3 regions of the Paenibacillus sp. J14 genome follow, and region 1 is predicted to be linked to each of the others. Evidence: riboswitches for the same ligand, from Rfam matches in the RefSeq annotation. Region 1 holds a riboswitch; each other region holds the start of a gene.
What was found. Region 1 has a riboswitch for cyclic di-AMP ahead of M891_RS0112555 (C40 family peptidase). Riboswitches for the same ligand answer to the same signal wherever they lie in the genome.
Positions count from the first base shown of each region.

Region 2: linked by a shared signal. The riboswitch ahead of M891_RS0119925 (TrkH family potassium uptake protein) and the one ahead of M891_RS0112555 (C40 family peptidase) in region 1 are both predicted to bind cyclic di-AMP.
Region 3: linked by a shared signal. The riboswitch ahead of ehuB (ectoine/hydroxyectoine ABC transporter substrate-binding protein EhuB) and the one ahead of M891_RS0112555 (C40 family peptidase) in region 1 are both predicted to bind cyclic di-AMP.

Region 1 covers NZ_JADQ01000029.1:17,986-22,146, reverse strand. Annotated here, with positions in the region: gene M891_RS0112565 (M1 family metallopeptidase) at 1-378, shown strand, start outside; gene M891_RS0112560 (hypothetical protein) at 413-1,243, shown strand; cyclic di-AMP (ydaO/yuaA leader) riboswitch at 1,464-1,600, shown strand; gene M891_RS0112555 (C40 family peptidase) at 1,605-2,096, shown strand; cyclic di-AMP (ydaO/yuaA leader) riboswitch at 2,367-2,629, shown strand; gene M891_RS0112550 (C40 family peptidase) at 2,634-3,125, shown strand; gene M891_RS0112545 (GNAT family N-acetyltransferase) at 3,406-3,903, shown strand; gene M891_RS23875 (c-type cytochrome) at 4,068-4,161, shown strand, end outside.
Region 2 covers NZ_JADQ01000070.1:5,562-9,722, forward strand. Annotated here, with positions in the region: gene uvrC (excinuclease ABC subunit UvrC) at 1-176, shown strand, start outside; gene M891_RS0119920 (type II CAAX endopeptidase family protein) at 136-1,848, opposite strand; cyclic di-AMP (ydaO/yuaA leader) riboswitch at 2,200-2,366, shown strand; gene M891_RS0119925 (TrkH family potassium uptake protein) at 2,433-3,776, shown strand; gene M891_RS0119930 (potassium channel family protein) at 3,794-4,161, shown strand, end outside.
Region 3 covers NZ_JADQ01000023.1:59,821-63,981, reverse strand. Annotated here, with positions in the region: gene ehuD (ectoine/hydroxyectoine ABC transporter permease subunit EhuD) at 1-27, opposite strand, end outside; gene ehuC (ectoine/hydroxyectoine ABC transporter permease subunit EhuC) at 31-684, opposite strand; gene ehuB (ectoine/hydroxyectoine ABC transporter substrate-binding protein EhuB) at 686-1,579, opposite strand; cyclic di-AMP (ydaO/yuaA leader) riboswitch at 1,804-1,943, opposite strand; gene M891_RS0111010 (hypothetical protein) at 2,070-2,339, opposite strand; gene M891_RS0111005 (aminopeptidase) at 2,539-3,768, shown strand; gene M891_RS0111000 (MerR family transcriptional regulator) at 3,897-4,161, opposite strand, start outside.

The DNA of each region.
Region 1 (4,161 bases):
GATGGGAAAATGGCGGATTTTGCAGTAGACAACATTCAAATCACTCCAATCAACCAGGAAAGCGGTCAGATATACGAGTCGAAAGTGGTCTTTACCCGCAAAGGGGCAACCCATCCGAAGGTTCCGCTGCTGTTCACCTTCACCGATGGGCACACCGTACGCAAGCAATGGAACGGGGAAGATTCTCGCCTCGAGATCAAGCTGCAATATAAAGCACCGCTGGCATGGGTTCAGATCGACCCGGACTACACCTTAACGGTGGAGAACCTTCACATCAACAACTATCTGAAAGCAGAAGTCCCTGAAACCACGTTGTCTCGCTCCAATATGAGCGTCACCAAGCTGCTTGAAGCGATCCTTGGAGGACTTCTGTGGTAACCCTAGGTCCATACTTCTATAAGGAGGGAAAGAAATGAGTTTCGTTCGTTTAGGGTGGACTGCCCTGAAAAGCCAATTTCCCTCGGTCATCATCTTGTTCCTGTACCAGCTGCTGTGGGGATTGTTCTTGTACCGGTTGGTCGATACTGCCGTAACGGCGCTGCTGCAAAGATATCCTGACCCGCCGCCCACGGCGCTATCGAAACTCCTGTTCTTGCTTGAGGGACAGATGAATTTATGGAGCAATCCCGAGGTTCGGTTGTATTGCTGGCTGCTGGCAGGGATGATCGTCCTGCGCATGATCTTGACTCCGTTGATCCAGGCGGGAATCTTCTACGGCTTCACACCGGCGGAAAATCGCAACCCCGGCTTCCCCCTGTTCCGAGGAATGAAGGAATTTGGTAAACCGGTAATTTTGTTCTACGCGATGGAGCTCGTGCTTACCTTGTTGCCCGCCTTCTGGATTGTGCCGAGACTACTGTCGCTTTGGCCGGGGTTGACCGGGATGGAACTTCCGATGGCAACCTGGCTCACTGGGCTTGGGCTGATCCTGGGCTGGTTCATTTACGGTTGGTTTATCCGGCAATGCCTATTGTTTGTCCAGTTCGGCTACTTGTTTAAAGCCGGAGTTTGGAATTCCCTGCTAGCTTGCTTCCGAACCCTGTTGCAGGGCATCTCTATCTCGCTAATTCTCGGGGCTTTTGGCCTGATCCTCTTCCTTCTCTTCGGCACCGCATCTTGGATTTGGACGGGGATGCTGGCCCTCATCCTGCAGCAGGCTTATCCTCTCTTTCGCTGCACATTTAAGGTCTGGAAGATCGCCTCTCAATTTCATCTTTGGCAGTCCAAGGCACAAAAAAGTTAAAATTTTTTAACTCCTCAAAACCCTGTAACATCAAGGCCTTCGCCGTTCGGCGAAGGCCTTCCGTCCTATTTCCCCTCTTAATCTTGTGAATTAAGCATTGCCAAAAGATACCTACCTTTGTTACAATAACAGCAACGCAATTTCAGTAACAGTTTTGTAATTATTTTTGTCATCTTTGGCAGGAGATTCGTGCCGGATGTCAAATTAGAAATGACAGGTGTGAAAAACAAAGCCGAATTCCCTTCACCAGGGAAACGGGGGAACCACTTTGGGTGAATTGATCTCGTTTGAGAGGGATCATAGGGAACCTTCAACCGAATCCTTAAGCTAACCTCGTAGGCATTGGAAGGAGCATAACTTCTTGAAGAAGCGTTTGACGGTAGCAGCAGTAAGTTTTGCCATGCTTTTCACCATTGGAACTGGCAGCGTTTTCGCCGATTCCAAACTGGACAGTGTCATCGACGGCGCGCTTGGTAGCAGCTACGTTGCAGGCGGAACCACAACCTCCGGATTCGACTGTTCTGGATTTACGATGTACGTCTTCTCGAAGATCGGCATCAAGCTGCCTCATCAGTCCGCATCCCAATACAAAATGGGTACGGAGGTTGACAAGAGCGAACTGATCGAAGGCGATTTGGTCTTCTTTAATACTTCCGGCAAAGGCGTTTCTCATGTCGGCATCTATGTCGGCGACGGCAAATTTGCTCATGCCTCCTCCTCCAAAGGTGTAGTCATCAGCAAATTAAGCGAGAAGTACTACGTCGAGCGTTACGTTGGCGCGAAACGAATCATGAGCAACGACAAGTATGAAGATGTAACCGGTGAAATTGCTGATCACGATGATGTTCAATAAGAACTCGCTACGAAGCCCGTGGGGATGTTGATTACAACGTCTCTGCGGGTTTTTTCCTTGGATCCCCTTTCTTTCTCCTACTCTTTTCTTTAGCCCTAGTCTCTTAGGAACCATTACCCACGAATCCCTTCGCGAACACAGGCCAATAGAAGCGTTTTTTTCGACAAACTTGTCATCTCTGGACGGCTTTGGTAAAATGAAGAACGTAAATGGTAACAACTTTGTAATTATTGTTGTAACTATTTCTATGCAAGATCTTGGGTGCCATCTACAATGAAACTGCCGAATTCCCACGCACCCGGGAAGCGGGGGACCCACCAAAGGGTGAATTGATTTCGCTATAAAAGGTAACAGTCTCATCCTTCGTGATCCGAAGATGACTTTTTAACTTACCATTTCAATCAAGGTTAGAATCTCCATCCTGAGTTACTTCGTGATCCGAAGATGACTTTTTAACTTACCGCTATAGCAGATCATAGGGAACCTTCAACCGAATCCATAAGCTAACCTCGTAGGCCTTGGAAGGAGTAAGACATCTTGAGAAAGACTTTGACAGCAGCGGTAACGAGTTTAGCCCTCCTATTCACCTTGGGGGCAGGTAGCGCCTTTGCCGACTCCGCAAAAGCCGAGACAACGACGCTATCCAGTATCGTCGATTCCGTGTACGGGACGCCTTATAAATTTGGCGGCACCACGACAGCGGGATTTGATTGCTCTGGATTTACCCGGTACGTCTTCAGCAAGATGGGTATCAAGTTAGCACGTGTGTCTGCCGCTCAGTATAAGCAAGGCACACCGGTACCGAAGAGCGAGCTTCAAGCTGGGGATCTCGTCTTCTTCAAGACGACGGGGACGGGCAAAGTATCCCATGTTGGTGTTTACGTCGGCGACGGTGAATTCGCCCATGCATCCTCATCCAAGGGCATCCGGATCGACAAGCTAAGCAACAGTTATTACCAGAACCGCTACGTTGGCGCGAAGCGTGTTCTCAGTAAGTACGGTTATTCCGTCTACGCTGCGGAATCGTAATCCATTGATCTATCGGTTTCATCCTGTTCATCATCACTAATTCGCCGCTGGGCCGGGTTCTCGTTGGAACCGCCTTGCGGTCTTTTTTTATCTGTACTCTTATCTATATAACGAAACAACCGGGAAAAAGGTTGCCGCAAAGCTAAATATCCAGGAGAAATCCCACAATTTTAATTTCCCGAAGGGTAGGCAAAAACCTTTACAAGCTGCGTAATTCCGGCTATTGTGAGGATAATGGAACAATTACGACGGACTTTCCTTTAATTAAGGAGGGGGCAATATGGACCAAACGATGTCTCCGTTTCGTATCGTACCGATGGAAGAAGCCCATGGCGCGGAAATTTGCACCTGGCGTTACGATTCTCCTTATGACATCTACAGTTGGCTGCCATGGGAGCAAATGAAAGCGCTCGACGTGGAGTTTGGGAACCCGGCGATCCGCGCCGAACAGTATGTCTCCGTGTTGGATGAGAAGGGGGAGCTTGCCGGCTTCGCTCAGTACTTCCCGATGGAAGGAGTCACCCGGCTTGGCATCGGTATGAAGCCCGAGCTATGCGGCCACGGGCTGGGCAAGCTGTTTGTGAGGACCATCGTGGAGGAAGCCTGGCGTCGTAAGCCGGATCATCAGATTGACCTGGAAGTGCTGACCTGGAACACCCGAGCGATCCGGGCTTACCAGAAGGCGGGGTTTGTCATTACCGATCTGTATGAGAAGATGACACCTGGCGGGGTGTCCAAACCGTTCTATTGTATGGTTCATAAAGGGCTGCCTGAATAAGGGCACGCTCTTTTTTATGTCTTGTTTTGATTAAGACTATGACTTATGGCACACAATTTAATGGAAACGGATAATTTTTGTTCCTAATTTGGACACAAAGACTATGATCAACCCGTGTGTTCCGTTATAATGGATAGGTAGCATACATAGGAGGGGCGATTGAAATGCAAAAGTGGATCATGAGCGGTTTGTTCGTCATCGCAGGCGCTTTAGCCCTTGTATTGATGTTCACCTTGCCAAGCCGGGAAGAGGCTGCGC
Region 2 (4,161 bases), on a different contig from region 1:
ACTCCATCCCTGGCATCGGCGAGAAACGCCGGAAGGCGCTGCTGAAACATTTTGGATCGTTGAAAAAAATAAAAGAGGCCTCCGTCGAAGACTTTCGGCCTCTTTCTATCGGGGATAAATTAGCCCGTCAAATTCTTAATGCCCTTCGGGACGAAGATCCGCCAGAGGAGTCGTAAAATACGGCTCCTCTTTTGGTTGCGGCGGCGGGGTCTTTCGTTCCTTGCTTGGCGGGTTAAACAAGTAAATCACATACGCCACGATCGCCGGCAAGGCGATATAGAACAACCCGGCGACGATATTCAGCGCTCCGCCCATAAACATCAAGCTTAGGGCCATCAGAATGCTGTCGAAGATGACATGCGAGAAGACAACGGTCGCGAAGCCGTAACGCAGGAACACGAAGCTGAACAGCAGTCCGATAAAGGTTAATTCGATCGGGCGCGAAATGACCGGATAAATCGGGTACAACGTGTGGCCAAACGCCCAAATTAAGGTCGACAACAGGCAAGCGATAAAGGTGCTGCGGAACATTTTCTTCAGCATCGGGATCCCGAAGAGGCGATACACCGCTTCTTCCCCGATCCCGGCCACCCAAGCCAGCAGCGGGAACAATACCGGATATACCATGTTGTACGGCGATTGCGTTGCATCGGTCGTGGACCAGGTATGAATCGTTTGCTCTAAAATGAAGAACACCACAGATTGAACGCCTAACAGGATCAATGCCCAGGCATACCCATCGCCCACAGAGGTCAGGATGGAACGGCCATACCCTTCTTCCCTTGATCTTGCCCAGAGGTTGATCCCGTTCTTCCGCCACAGTCCGTCGCCGCCCACCAGCGAGAAGTACACAGAAGCGGCCAGGAACAAGGTCACCAGACCTTGGAAGAAGAGGCCAAAGACAAGTACACCGGCTTCAAGGCCGTCTTTTTGGAACACCGGAATCATGTTGATCGTTCCAATCGTCGATAACACGAAGTAAGCCGATGCCAGGAAAATTCCCCGCTTAAACGAGGTATGAACTCGCGTCAGCGCGCTGTAGACGATCGCCAGAATGGCCAGCACGAACGTCAACAGGGCATAACCCGCATAGGTAAGCCAGCTGGCGATTTTGGTCTGCCCGGCAACGTAGTCCAGATGTGCCTGAGGTACACTAAAATAGCTCTCTAACGAAGAAACCTTACCGTATTCGAAGCTAAGCTTGATTTCCGCCTGCGATTCACCTAAGGTGTAGCCTTGGATACGGTAGAGGAGGCCTACATCCCCTTCACCGGAGGCCAGCTCCAGATCGCTTGGTTTAAATCCGAAAGCGTTCAGGTAAGGCTGTGCCAGCTCCTCTTTCTCCGCTAGCGAGAGATCCCCTTCCCATGCCTTCATGGAATCGGTCGTTTCCGATCCTACATCCAGCATCATCTGCTTGGTGGCGTTGCTGGAGGAACTAATCTCCTCGAAGCCAACGACTTTACCCGTGGTCATATGAACATCTACGGTCACCGCGCTTAACGCTTCAGTGGGATCCGTGTAACGGACACGAAATACATCATAGGGAAATTGCTTGTCATACGTTTTTAAGTATGGGGCGAGCAGATCGGCTTTGGTTAAGTAACCAAACAGATCGGAACGCGTTTCGTATGTAATTAATGCTTTATCCTTCGCGGGATTCGGCAGGTCGATCCCAAGTACCGATTGGACAAATTCACTTGCACTGGCGGCTGCTTCTTGTTTGCTGATCACCTCATTCGATTGCTGCAACTGCAACGATTCCGAATCGGTGGTCGGGAACAGTTGAACGGCCACGAACACAATGAATCCGAGGGCGGCCAGCAGCCACAGATTTTTGGTCTTCATCCTGCGGCGGCCATTTGACGTCAAAGGGGAATTCACTCGCAAAACTCCTTTGTGATTAAGTTGAAATAAATTCTGGGAAACGTACTCTTCTTAATAATATGAAGTATGTTTTTTGATCAAGTTCGTCAAAGTAAAGATAACACAGCAATCCCCCCTGCGCCAGACGGAGGGCAAAATTGACGAGAAACGGCAAAAACTTCGGCAAGTCTACGCATCATTTAGATTGGGGGGGAAGTTGATCTGCACAATCCCTGATTTCGTCTTTTTCGGGTCTTTTTCTTGAAAATAGAGCTTTGTGGTGGGACGCAATAAGGGATATAATCCATTTGACGAAAAATGAATGAAAACAATTGAAAAGATTGGCCGAATTTCGTAATGAAAACGGGGGAACCGTACATTTTGGGGTGAATTTCCCGGAGCTTCAACTTCTTACATGGGAGGATGAAGCGTCCGCGAATAGGGCAACTGGGCATGTCCGAATCCGTCAGCTAACCTCGTAGGCTTGTGCATCAGGAACCAAACACCGAAAGGCATTGGATTTCCAGTGCTTTTTTCTTTTGTTCTTTTTTCAGGAAGACGATGAGGTGAACGCGTTGAATACGAAGAAAATAAACCTTTCTCCGCCGCAGGTATTAGTGATTGGGTTTGCCCTCATCATTTTGCTGGGAAGTCTGCTGCTTATGCTTCCGATCTCCGGGACGTCCGGGGAACCGACGCCATTTGTTGATGCATTGTTTACGGCAACTTCGGCAACTTGTGTAACGGGGCTGTTTGTAGTGGATACGGGAAGGTATTTTTCAACTTTTGGCCACATCGTCATTATCTTGCTTGTCCAAATCGGGGGGCTTGGCTTTATGACCATGGCTACCTTGTTCTCCCTCGTCCTGAAACGGAGAATCTCGCTGAAAGACCGTCTCTTGCTCCAGGAAGCGATGAACCAGAGTTCAATGGAAGGCATCGTTCGCTTAATTCGCAAGGTGCTGGTGTATTCGCTGCTGATTGAGTCCGGTGCAGCGGTGTTCCTTACCCTCCGCTGGGCCTTTGATATGCCGTTTGGCCGGGCGCTGTACTTTGGAATTTGGCATTCGATTTCTATGTTTAATAATGCAGGATTTGATCTATTTGGAGAATATCGCAGTTTAATCCCCTACGTGAACGATCCTTTGATTAACATTGTATCCATCTTACTTATCGTGTCCGGCGGTCTTGGTTTTATTGTCTTGTCCGATCTGGCGGAGTATCGCAAGCATCGCAAATTGTCGCTTCATTCCAAGGTCGTGCTGTCGATGACGGCGGTCCTGATTGCGATTGGTACGATCGTCATTTTCGTGTTCGAATTCACGAATCCACGCACGTTGGAGCCGCTTAGCTGGAGCGGCAAAATCTGGGCTTCTTTGTTCCAATCGGTCACGCCGCGTTCGGGAGGGGTGGTTACCCTTGATACCGGTTCGCTGCGTCAGGCTACGCAATTCTTCATGATCATCCTGATGTTCATTGGGGCTTCGCCTGGCTCAACAGGGGGCGGGATCAAGACGACTACCTTTACGATTCTTATCGGTGCGGTGATCTCCATGATCCGTGGACGGACGGATTTGGTGTTATTCCGTTACCGGATGGCTGAGGAACGGATCTTTAAGGCGCTGACGATTACGATGATGGCGCTGTTTGTCATCGTTGCTGTAGCGATGGTATTGTCCACTACGGAAGATGCAAATTTCCTCTCTATCTTGTTTGAGACGACCTCCGCTTTTGGAACCGTTGGATTGTCGATGGGCTTAACGGAGCGTCTGACGGATTTTGGAAAAGTAGTGATTAGTCTTACGATGTTTGCCGGACGGCTGGGGCCTTTGACGCTCGCCTATGCGATTGGTCCAAGGAAGGGGAAAGAGTTGTATCGCCATCCAGAAGGTAAAATCATTATAGGATAAGGGGAAAATGGGCAAAAATGAAAAAGCAGCAGTTTGTGGTCATCGGCTTGGGGCGGTTCGGCTCGAGTCTAGCCTTGGAATTAATGGAGTTAGGATATGAGGTTCTGGGCATCGACCGGAATGAAGAGATCGTGGAAGAACTTAGCGATCGGCTCACGCATACCGTTGTCGCTGATGCCACAGAAGAAGAGGTGCTGAAGTCGCTGGGGGTTCGCAATTTTGATTGCGGCATCGTGGCGATTGGCACCGATATTCAAATGAGCATCCTGGCGGCCATTCTCCTTAAAGACCTGGGTATTAAAACGGTAGTCGCCAAGGCGATCTCGCTTCTGCACGGCCGGGCTTTAGAGAAGCTGGGAGTGGATCGGGTGATCTATCCGGAACG
Region 3 (4,161 bases), on a different contig from region 1:
TTCCAAAGCGTAATTCCAATCCCACATCGGTTACATCCTCCCTTCGGACCATTTACGCTCCCACACCCGGATGCCGAAAGAGACAAGCGACGTCATCACTAAATACATCAGCAAGAGCAAGAGCAAAATCTCTGAAGTCCAGGAAATGTAGTTGTTCCGCAGAACCATCGCTTGGTATGTGAGATCCGCCATGGTGATGAAGTAGACGAGAGATGTGGATTTAATCAATTCAACAAGCAAATTGCCAAACGGAGGAAGCATTCTTAAGGCGGCTTGAGGCAAAATGATATAGCTCATTCGCTGCCACGGCGTCATATTTAAGGCGATCGCCGCTTCCCATTGCCCTTTCGGCACGGCCAAGATCGCGCTGCGTACAACCTCGGATCCATAAGCTCCAAAGTTTAATCCTACCGCCAACACGGCCGCAAGTAACTTGGGAAGTTCAATCCCCGCAAAGGGCAACGCAAAATACAACCAAAACAACTGCACGAGCAAGGACGTCCCACGGAACACCTCGACGTATATTGAAGAGATCCAGCGAATAAGGCGCAACCGGGATAAACTCATCAATCCTGAGGCGAAGGCTGTTACAACCGCTAGAAGTGTTGCCAAGATAGCGACGGTAACAGTAATTTTGGCTCCTTCTAGTAGAGTGGGGATAAAATCAATCCAGGATTCTGGCATATTATCCTCCGCAAAGCTCGGCTGCTGTCATGTCTCCGGGCAGTTCCTGCTCTGTGAATCCGAATTGTTGCAAGATTTCCAAGAGCTCGCCCGATTCCTTCATCTTGGCCAGTTCCGCGTTATAAGCCTCTTGAAATTCCTTATCCGCCAAACGGAACGCCGTTGCCCCGTAACCGCGAACACTTTGACCGTCAATCACCGGTTGCGTAAACTCGCTTACTCTTTCGATGTCTTGATCCCCCGCAGATTCAAGCATGGCCTGCAAGGAAGGTCCCGTCATCGTGATCGCTTCGACACGTCCAGATTGAAGCGCGCTAATGGCCGACGCCTGATCTGGAACTTGAATGATACGTTCATCCGGTACACCGGATTTCTGCAAATAACCGATTTCGACTGCACCAGTCATTACGGCAACCCGTGCTTTTTCGTTATTAGCGATATCTTCATAGCTGCCGAGGCCGAGAGGATTCCCCTTTTTGACGGCAATCGCTTCACCTATGCTATACTCCGGGTTGGCAAACAACACGGCTTCACACCGTTCCGGGTTAACGAACATTCCAGCGGTAATCAGATCAAATCGGTTCGCCTGCAAACCGGCAATTAAGGAACCGAATTCCGTCAACTCCCCCTTCATCTCGTGAATGCCCAGCCTTTGGAGAATTACTCGTGCGATCTCCACCGCTTCACCGGTGAGTTCTCCGTTAGCATCTTTGTAGGCATAAGGCTTCTCATTAGCGAACCCAACCGTTATAGACCCGTTTTGAATTGCCTTCGCCAGCGTCCCTTCTGCCTTAGAATCCGACTCATTTCTTGAATCAGCGTTCTGCCCTGAGTTGCAGGCAGTTAACGATACCGCTACTAGCAATGAAATCAACAACCATGACACTTTCCTCAACCATCCTCACAGCCTTTCTTTCCTATTTTTTGCATCGGTTTAGTAGGTTTTGAATCAAGTTCAATTCCGAAGCCCAGCCCCCCTCCTTTCTTCTTCATGTCGGGGTAAATAAAAAGAGACCCCTCGCTTGGGGGAAAGCATAGCTCCGCCAGCAGGGGTCCACACAAAAAAATATAAAATGGCCCTTAATAAGGGCCATGGAAGTTTTCGTGAAGTTAATTGAAACTAGACCCATCCACTGCTGACGAGGTTAGCTGACGGACTCGGGTAAGATGGTACCCTACAATCGTTAAAGAATGATTCGCCCCAAAAAATGGTTCCCCCGCTTTCCAGTAATGAACTGGAAACTAAGCGTGTGTCTATAGTAAAGGCTATTCCAGTCAATGTCAACCCATTATCTGTAATTTTAACATTTAAACTGTTAATTCATCATATGAAGGATGGAAGATTCAACCCAAATCTCTGGATGGATCCCCGCCCCCAGGCTTCATTATGATTCCAGTTGGTTTTCCACTTCTGCCAATGCAGCTTGATCCTCGGCCAAGTCTTCTTTGGCCCGTTCGATCGGTTCCGGATTCATCCGGCCTTCGGCCTGGGAGATGGCGTTTTCCGCTTTTTCGATCGCGTTACGTGCCCCCTCCAACGTTTCTTCACGAGGATGCGATTGAGCTTGGGTCACCGCGCGATGCGCTTTTTTGACCGATTGTTGTGCAAGTGAAATTGGATTTTGGGATTGTAAGCTGGAAAATGGATTTTCCATGTTCAGTTCCTCCTCGAGCAATGATGAGATTAGGATGTGAAAATACAGCTCAAATCATGCACGATTTATGGCATATCCAATAGAACCTATGCGCTTCCCATCACTAACTTTTTCTCTCTCCGCTAGTTCCATGCTACAATAAGTCTTGTTTGCAATTCCGGAAATACGAATATTATTGAACCTATTGGAGGAATACATGATGGAAGCTTTTGAGGTTCTTCTCGAAAAATACGCCGAATTGGTCATCCGCGTTGGCGTCAACATCCAACCCGGTCAAAACCTGATGCTGACGGCACCGCTGGAAACGGTGGATTTCACCCGCCTGCTGGTGGCTAAAGCCTACGATGCCGGAGCCAGATACGTCCACGTCGATTGGGAGGACGAGCAAATTACCCGCATTCGTTATGAGCATGCAACGGACGAATCCTTGGCCTACTACCCGCAGTGGCTCGCTGATATGGCGGAACAGTTCGGTGAGGAAGGCGGTGCGATCCTTCGGATTAAAGTACCCGATCCGGAGTTGTTCCGCGGCATCCCTTCTTCCAAGGTGTCTACCGCAGTCAAAGCAGCAGCAAAAGCGCGGGAGAAGCATTCCGCCCAAACGCGCAACAACCGGATCACTTGGTCGCTGATCAAAGCCCCAACGAAGGCTTGGGCCGACAAAGTGTTTGCCGATTTACCCGAAGAACAGCGGATTACGGCAATGTGGGAAGCCGTATTCAAAATGAATCGCGTTGACCGCGAGGATCCGATCGCGGCCTGGCACGCGCATATCCAACAGTTAAAAGAACGGCAAGAGCATATGAATGCCAAACGTTACAAAAAACTGCACTACCGCGCGCCGGGCACCGATCTCCACGTCGAGTTGCCTGAAGGCCATCTATGGCTTGGCGGAGGTGATTACAATGCGGCAGGGAACTATTTTGTCGCCAATATGCCAACGGAAGAAATCTACTCCATGCCGCACCGTACCGGTGTGAACGGGACCGTCACCAGCACGATGCCGCTGAATTTGAACGGCCAGCTTGTGGAAGGCCTTACGCTGACCTTCAAAGACGGTAAAGTCGTAAGCTTCGACGCCAAATCCGGACGGGAGCATTTGGAGAATCTGCTTCAAACCGACGAAGGAGCCCAGCACCTTGGCGAAATCGCTCTGGTACCGCATGATTCGCCTATCTCCAAACTAAACCGAATCTTCTATAACACCGGGATCGACGAGAACGCATCGTGCCATTTCGCCTTGGGCAGCGCGTATCCGGTGAATATCGAAAACGGCGCTCAGCTAAGCAAAGAAGAACTGCTCGCCAGAGGTGCCAACGTCAGTCTAACGCACGTGGATTTTATGATCGGCTCCGCAGAGCTCAACATTGATGGAGAGCTCGCGGATGGAACGATTGAGCCGGTATTCCGCAACGGAAACTGGGTTTAAGCCGCAATTGATTCACCGATGAATTTAGGCTTAGCCTAACGCCAGAAAATTCTAGAGCCATTTCAATTCACGCCCCTCGCGTAAAAAGAACTCCGCGGCATCCCGTCGCGGAGTTCTTCTCAATACTACTATTTCTTCATCCCGGTATAGATTTGAATCGCATCCCGCAGGAACTCGGCCGCTCCAGGCTGATCCTTGTCGTAATAAGCTTTAAAGCGCTCATCATCGACGTACATCTGCGCCAGCCCGGCATGGGCTTCCTTGCTGTACTCGTTCCAGTAGAACGTCAACCACTGCTTGTGCAAATCAGCAGCCTTTTGAGCAAGTTCACCGGCAGGATCGCCCGTTTTCATGGCCTCGGCTAATGCGACCTTAACTTCGTTCTCGAGCTGC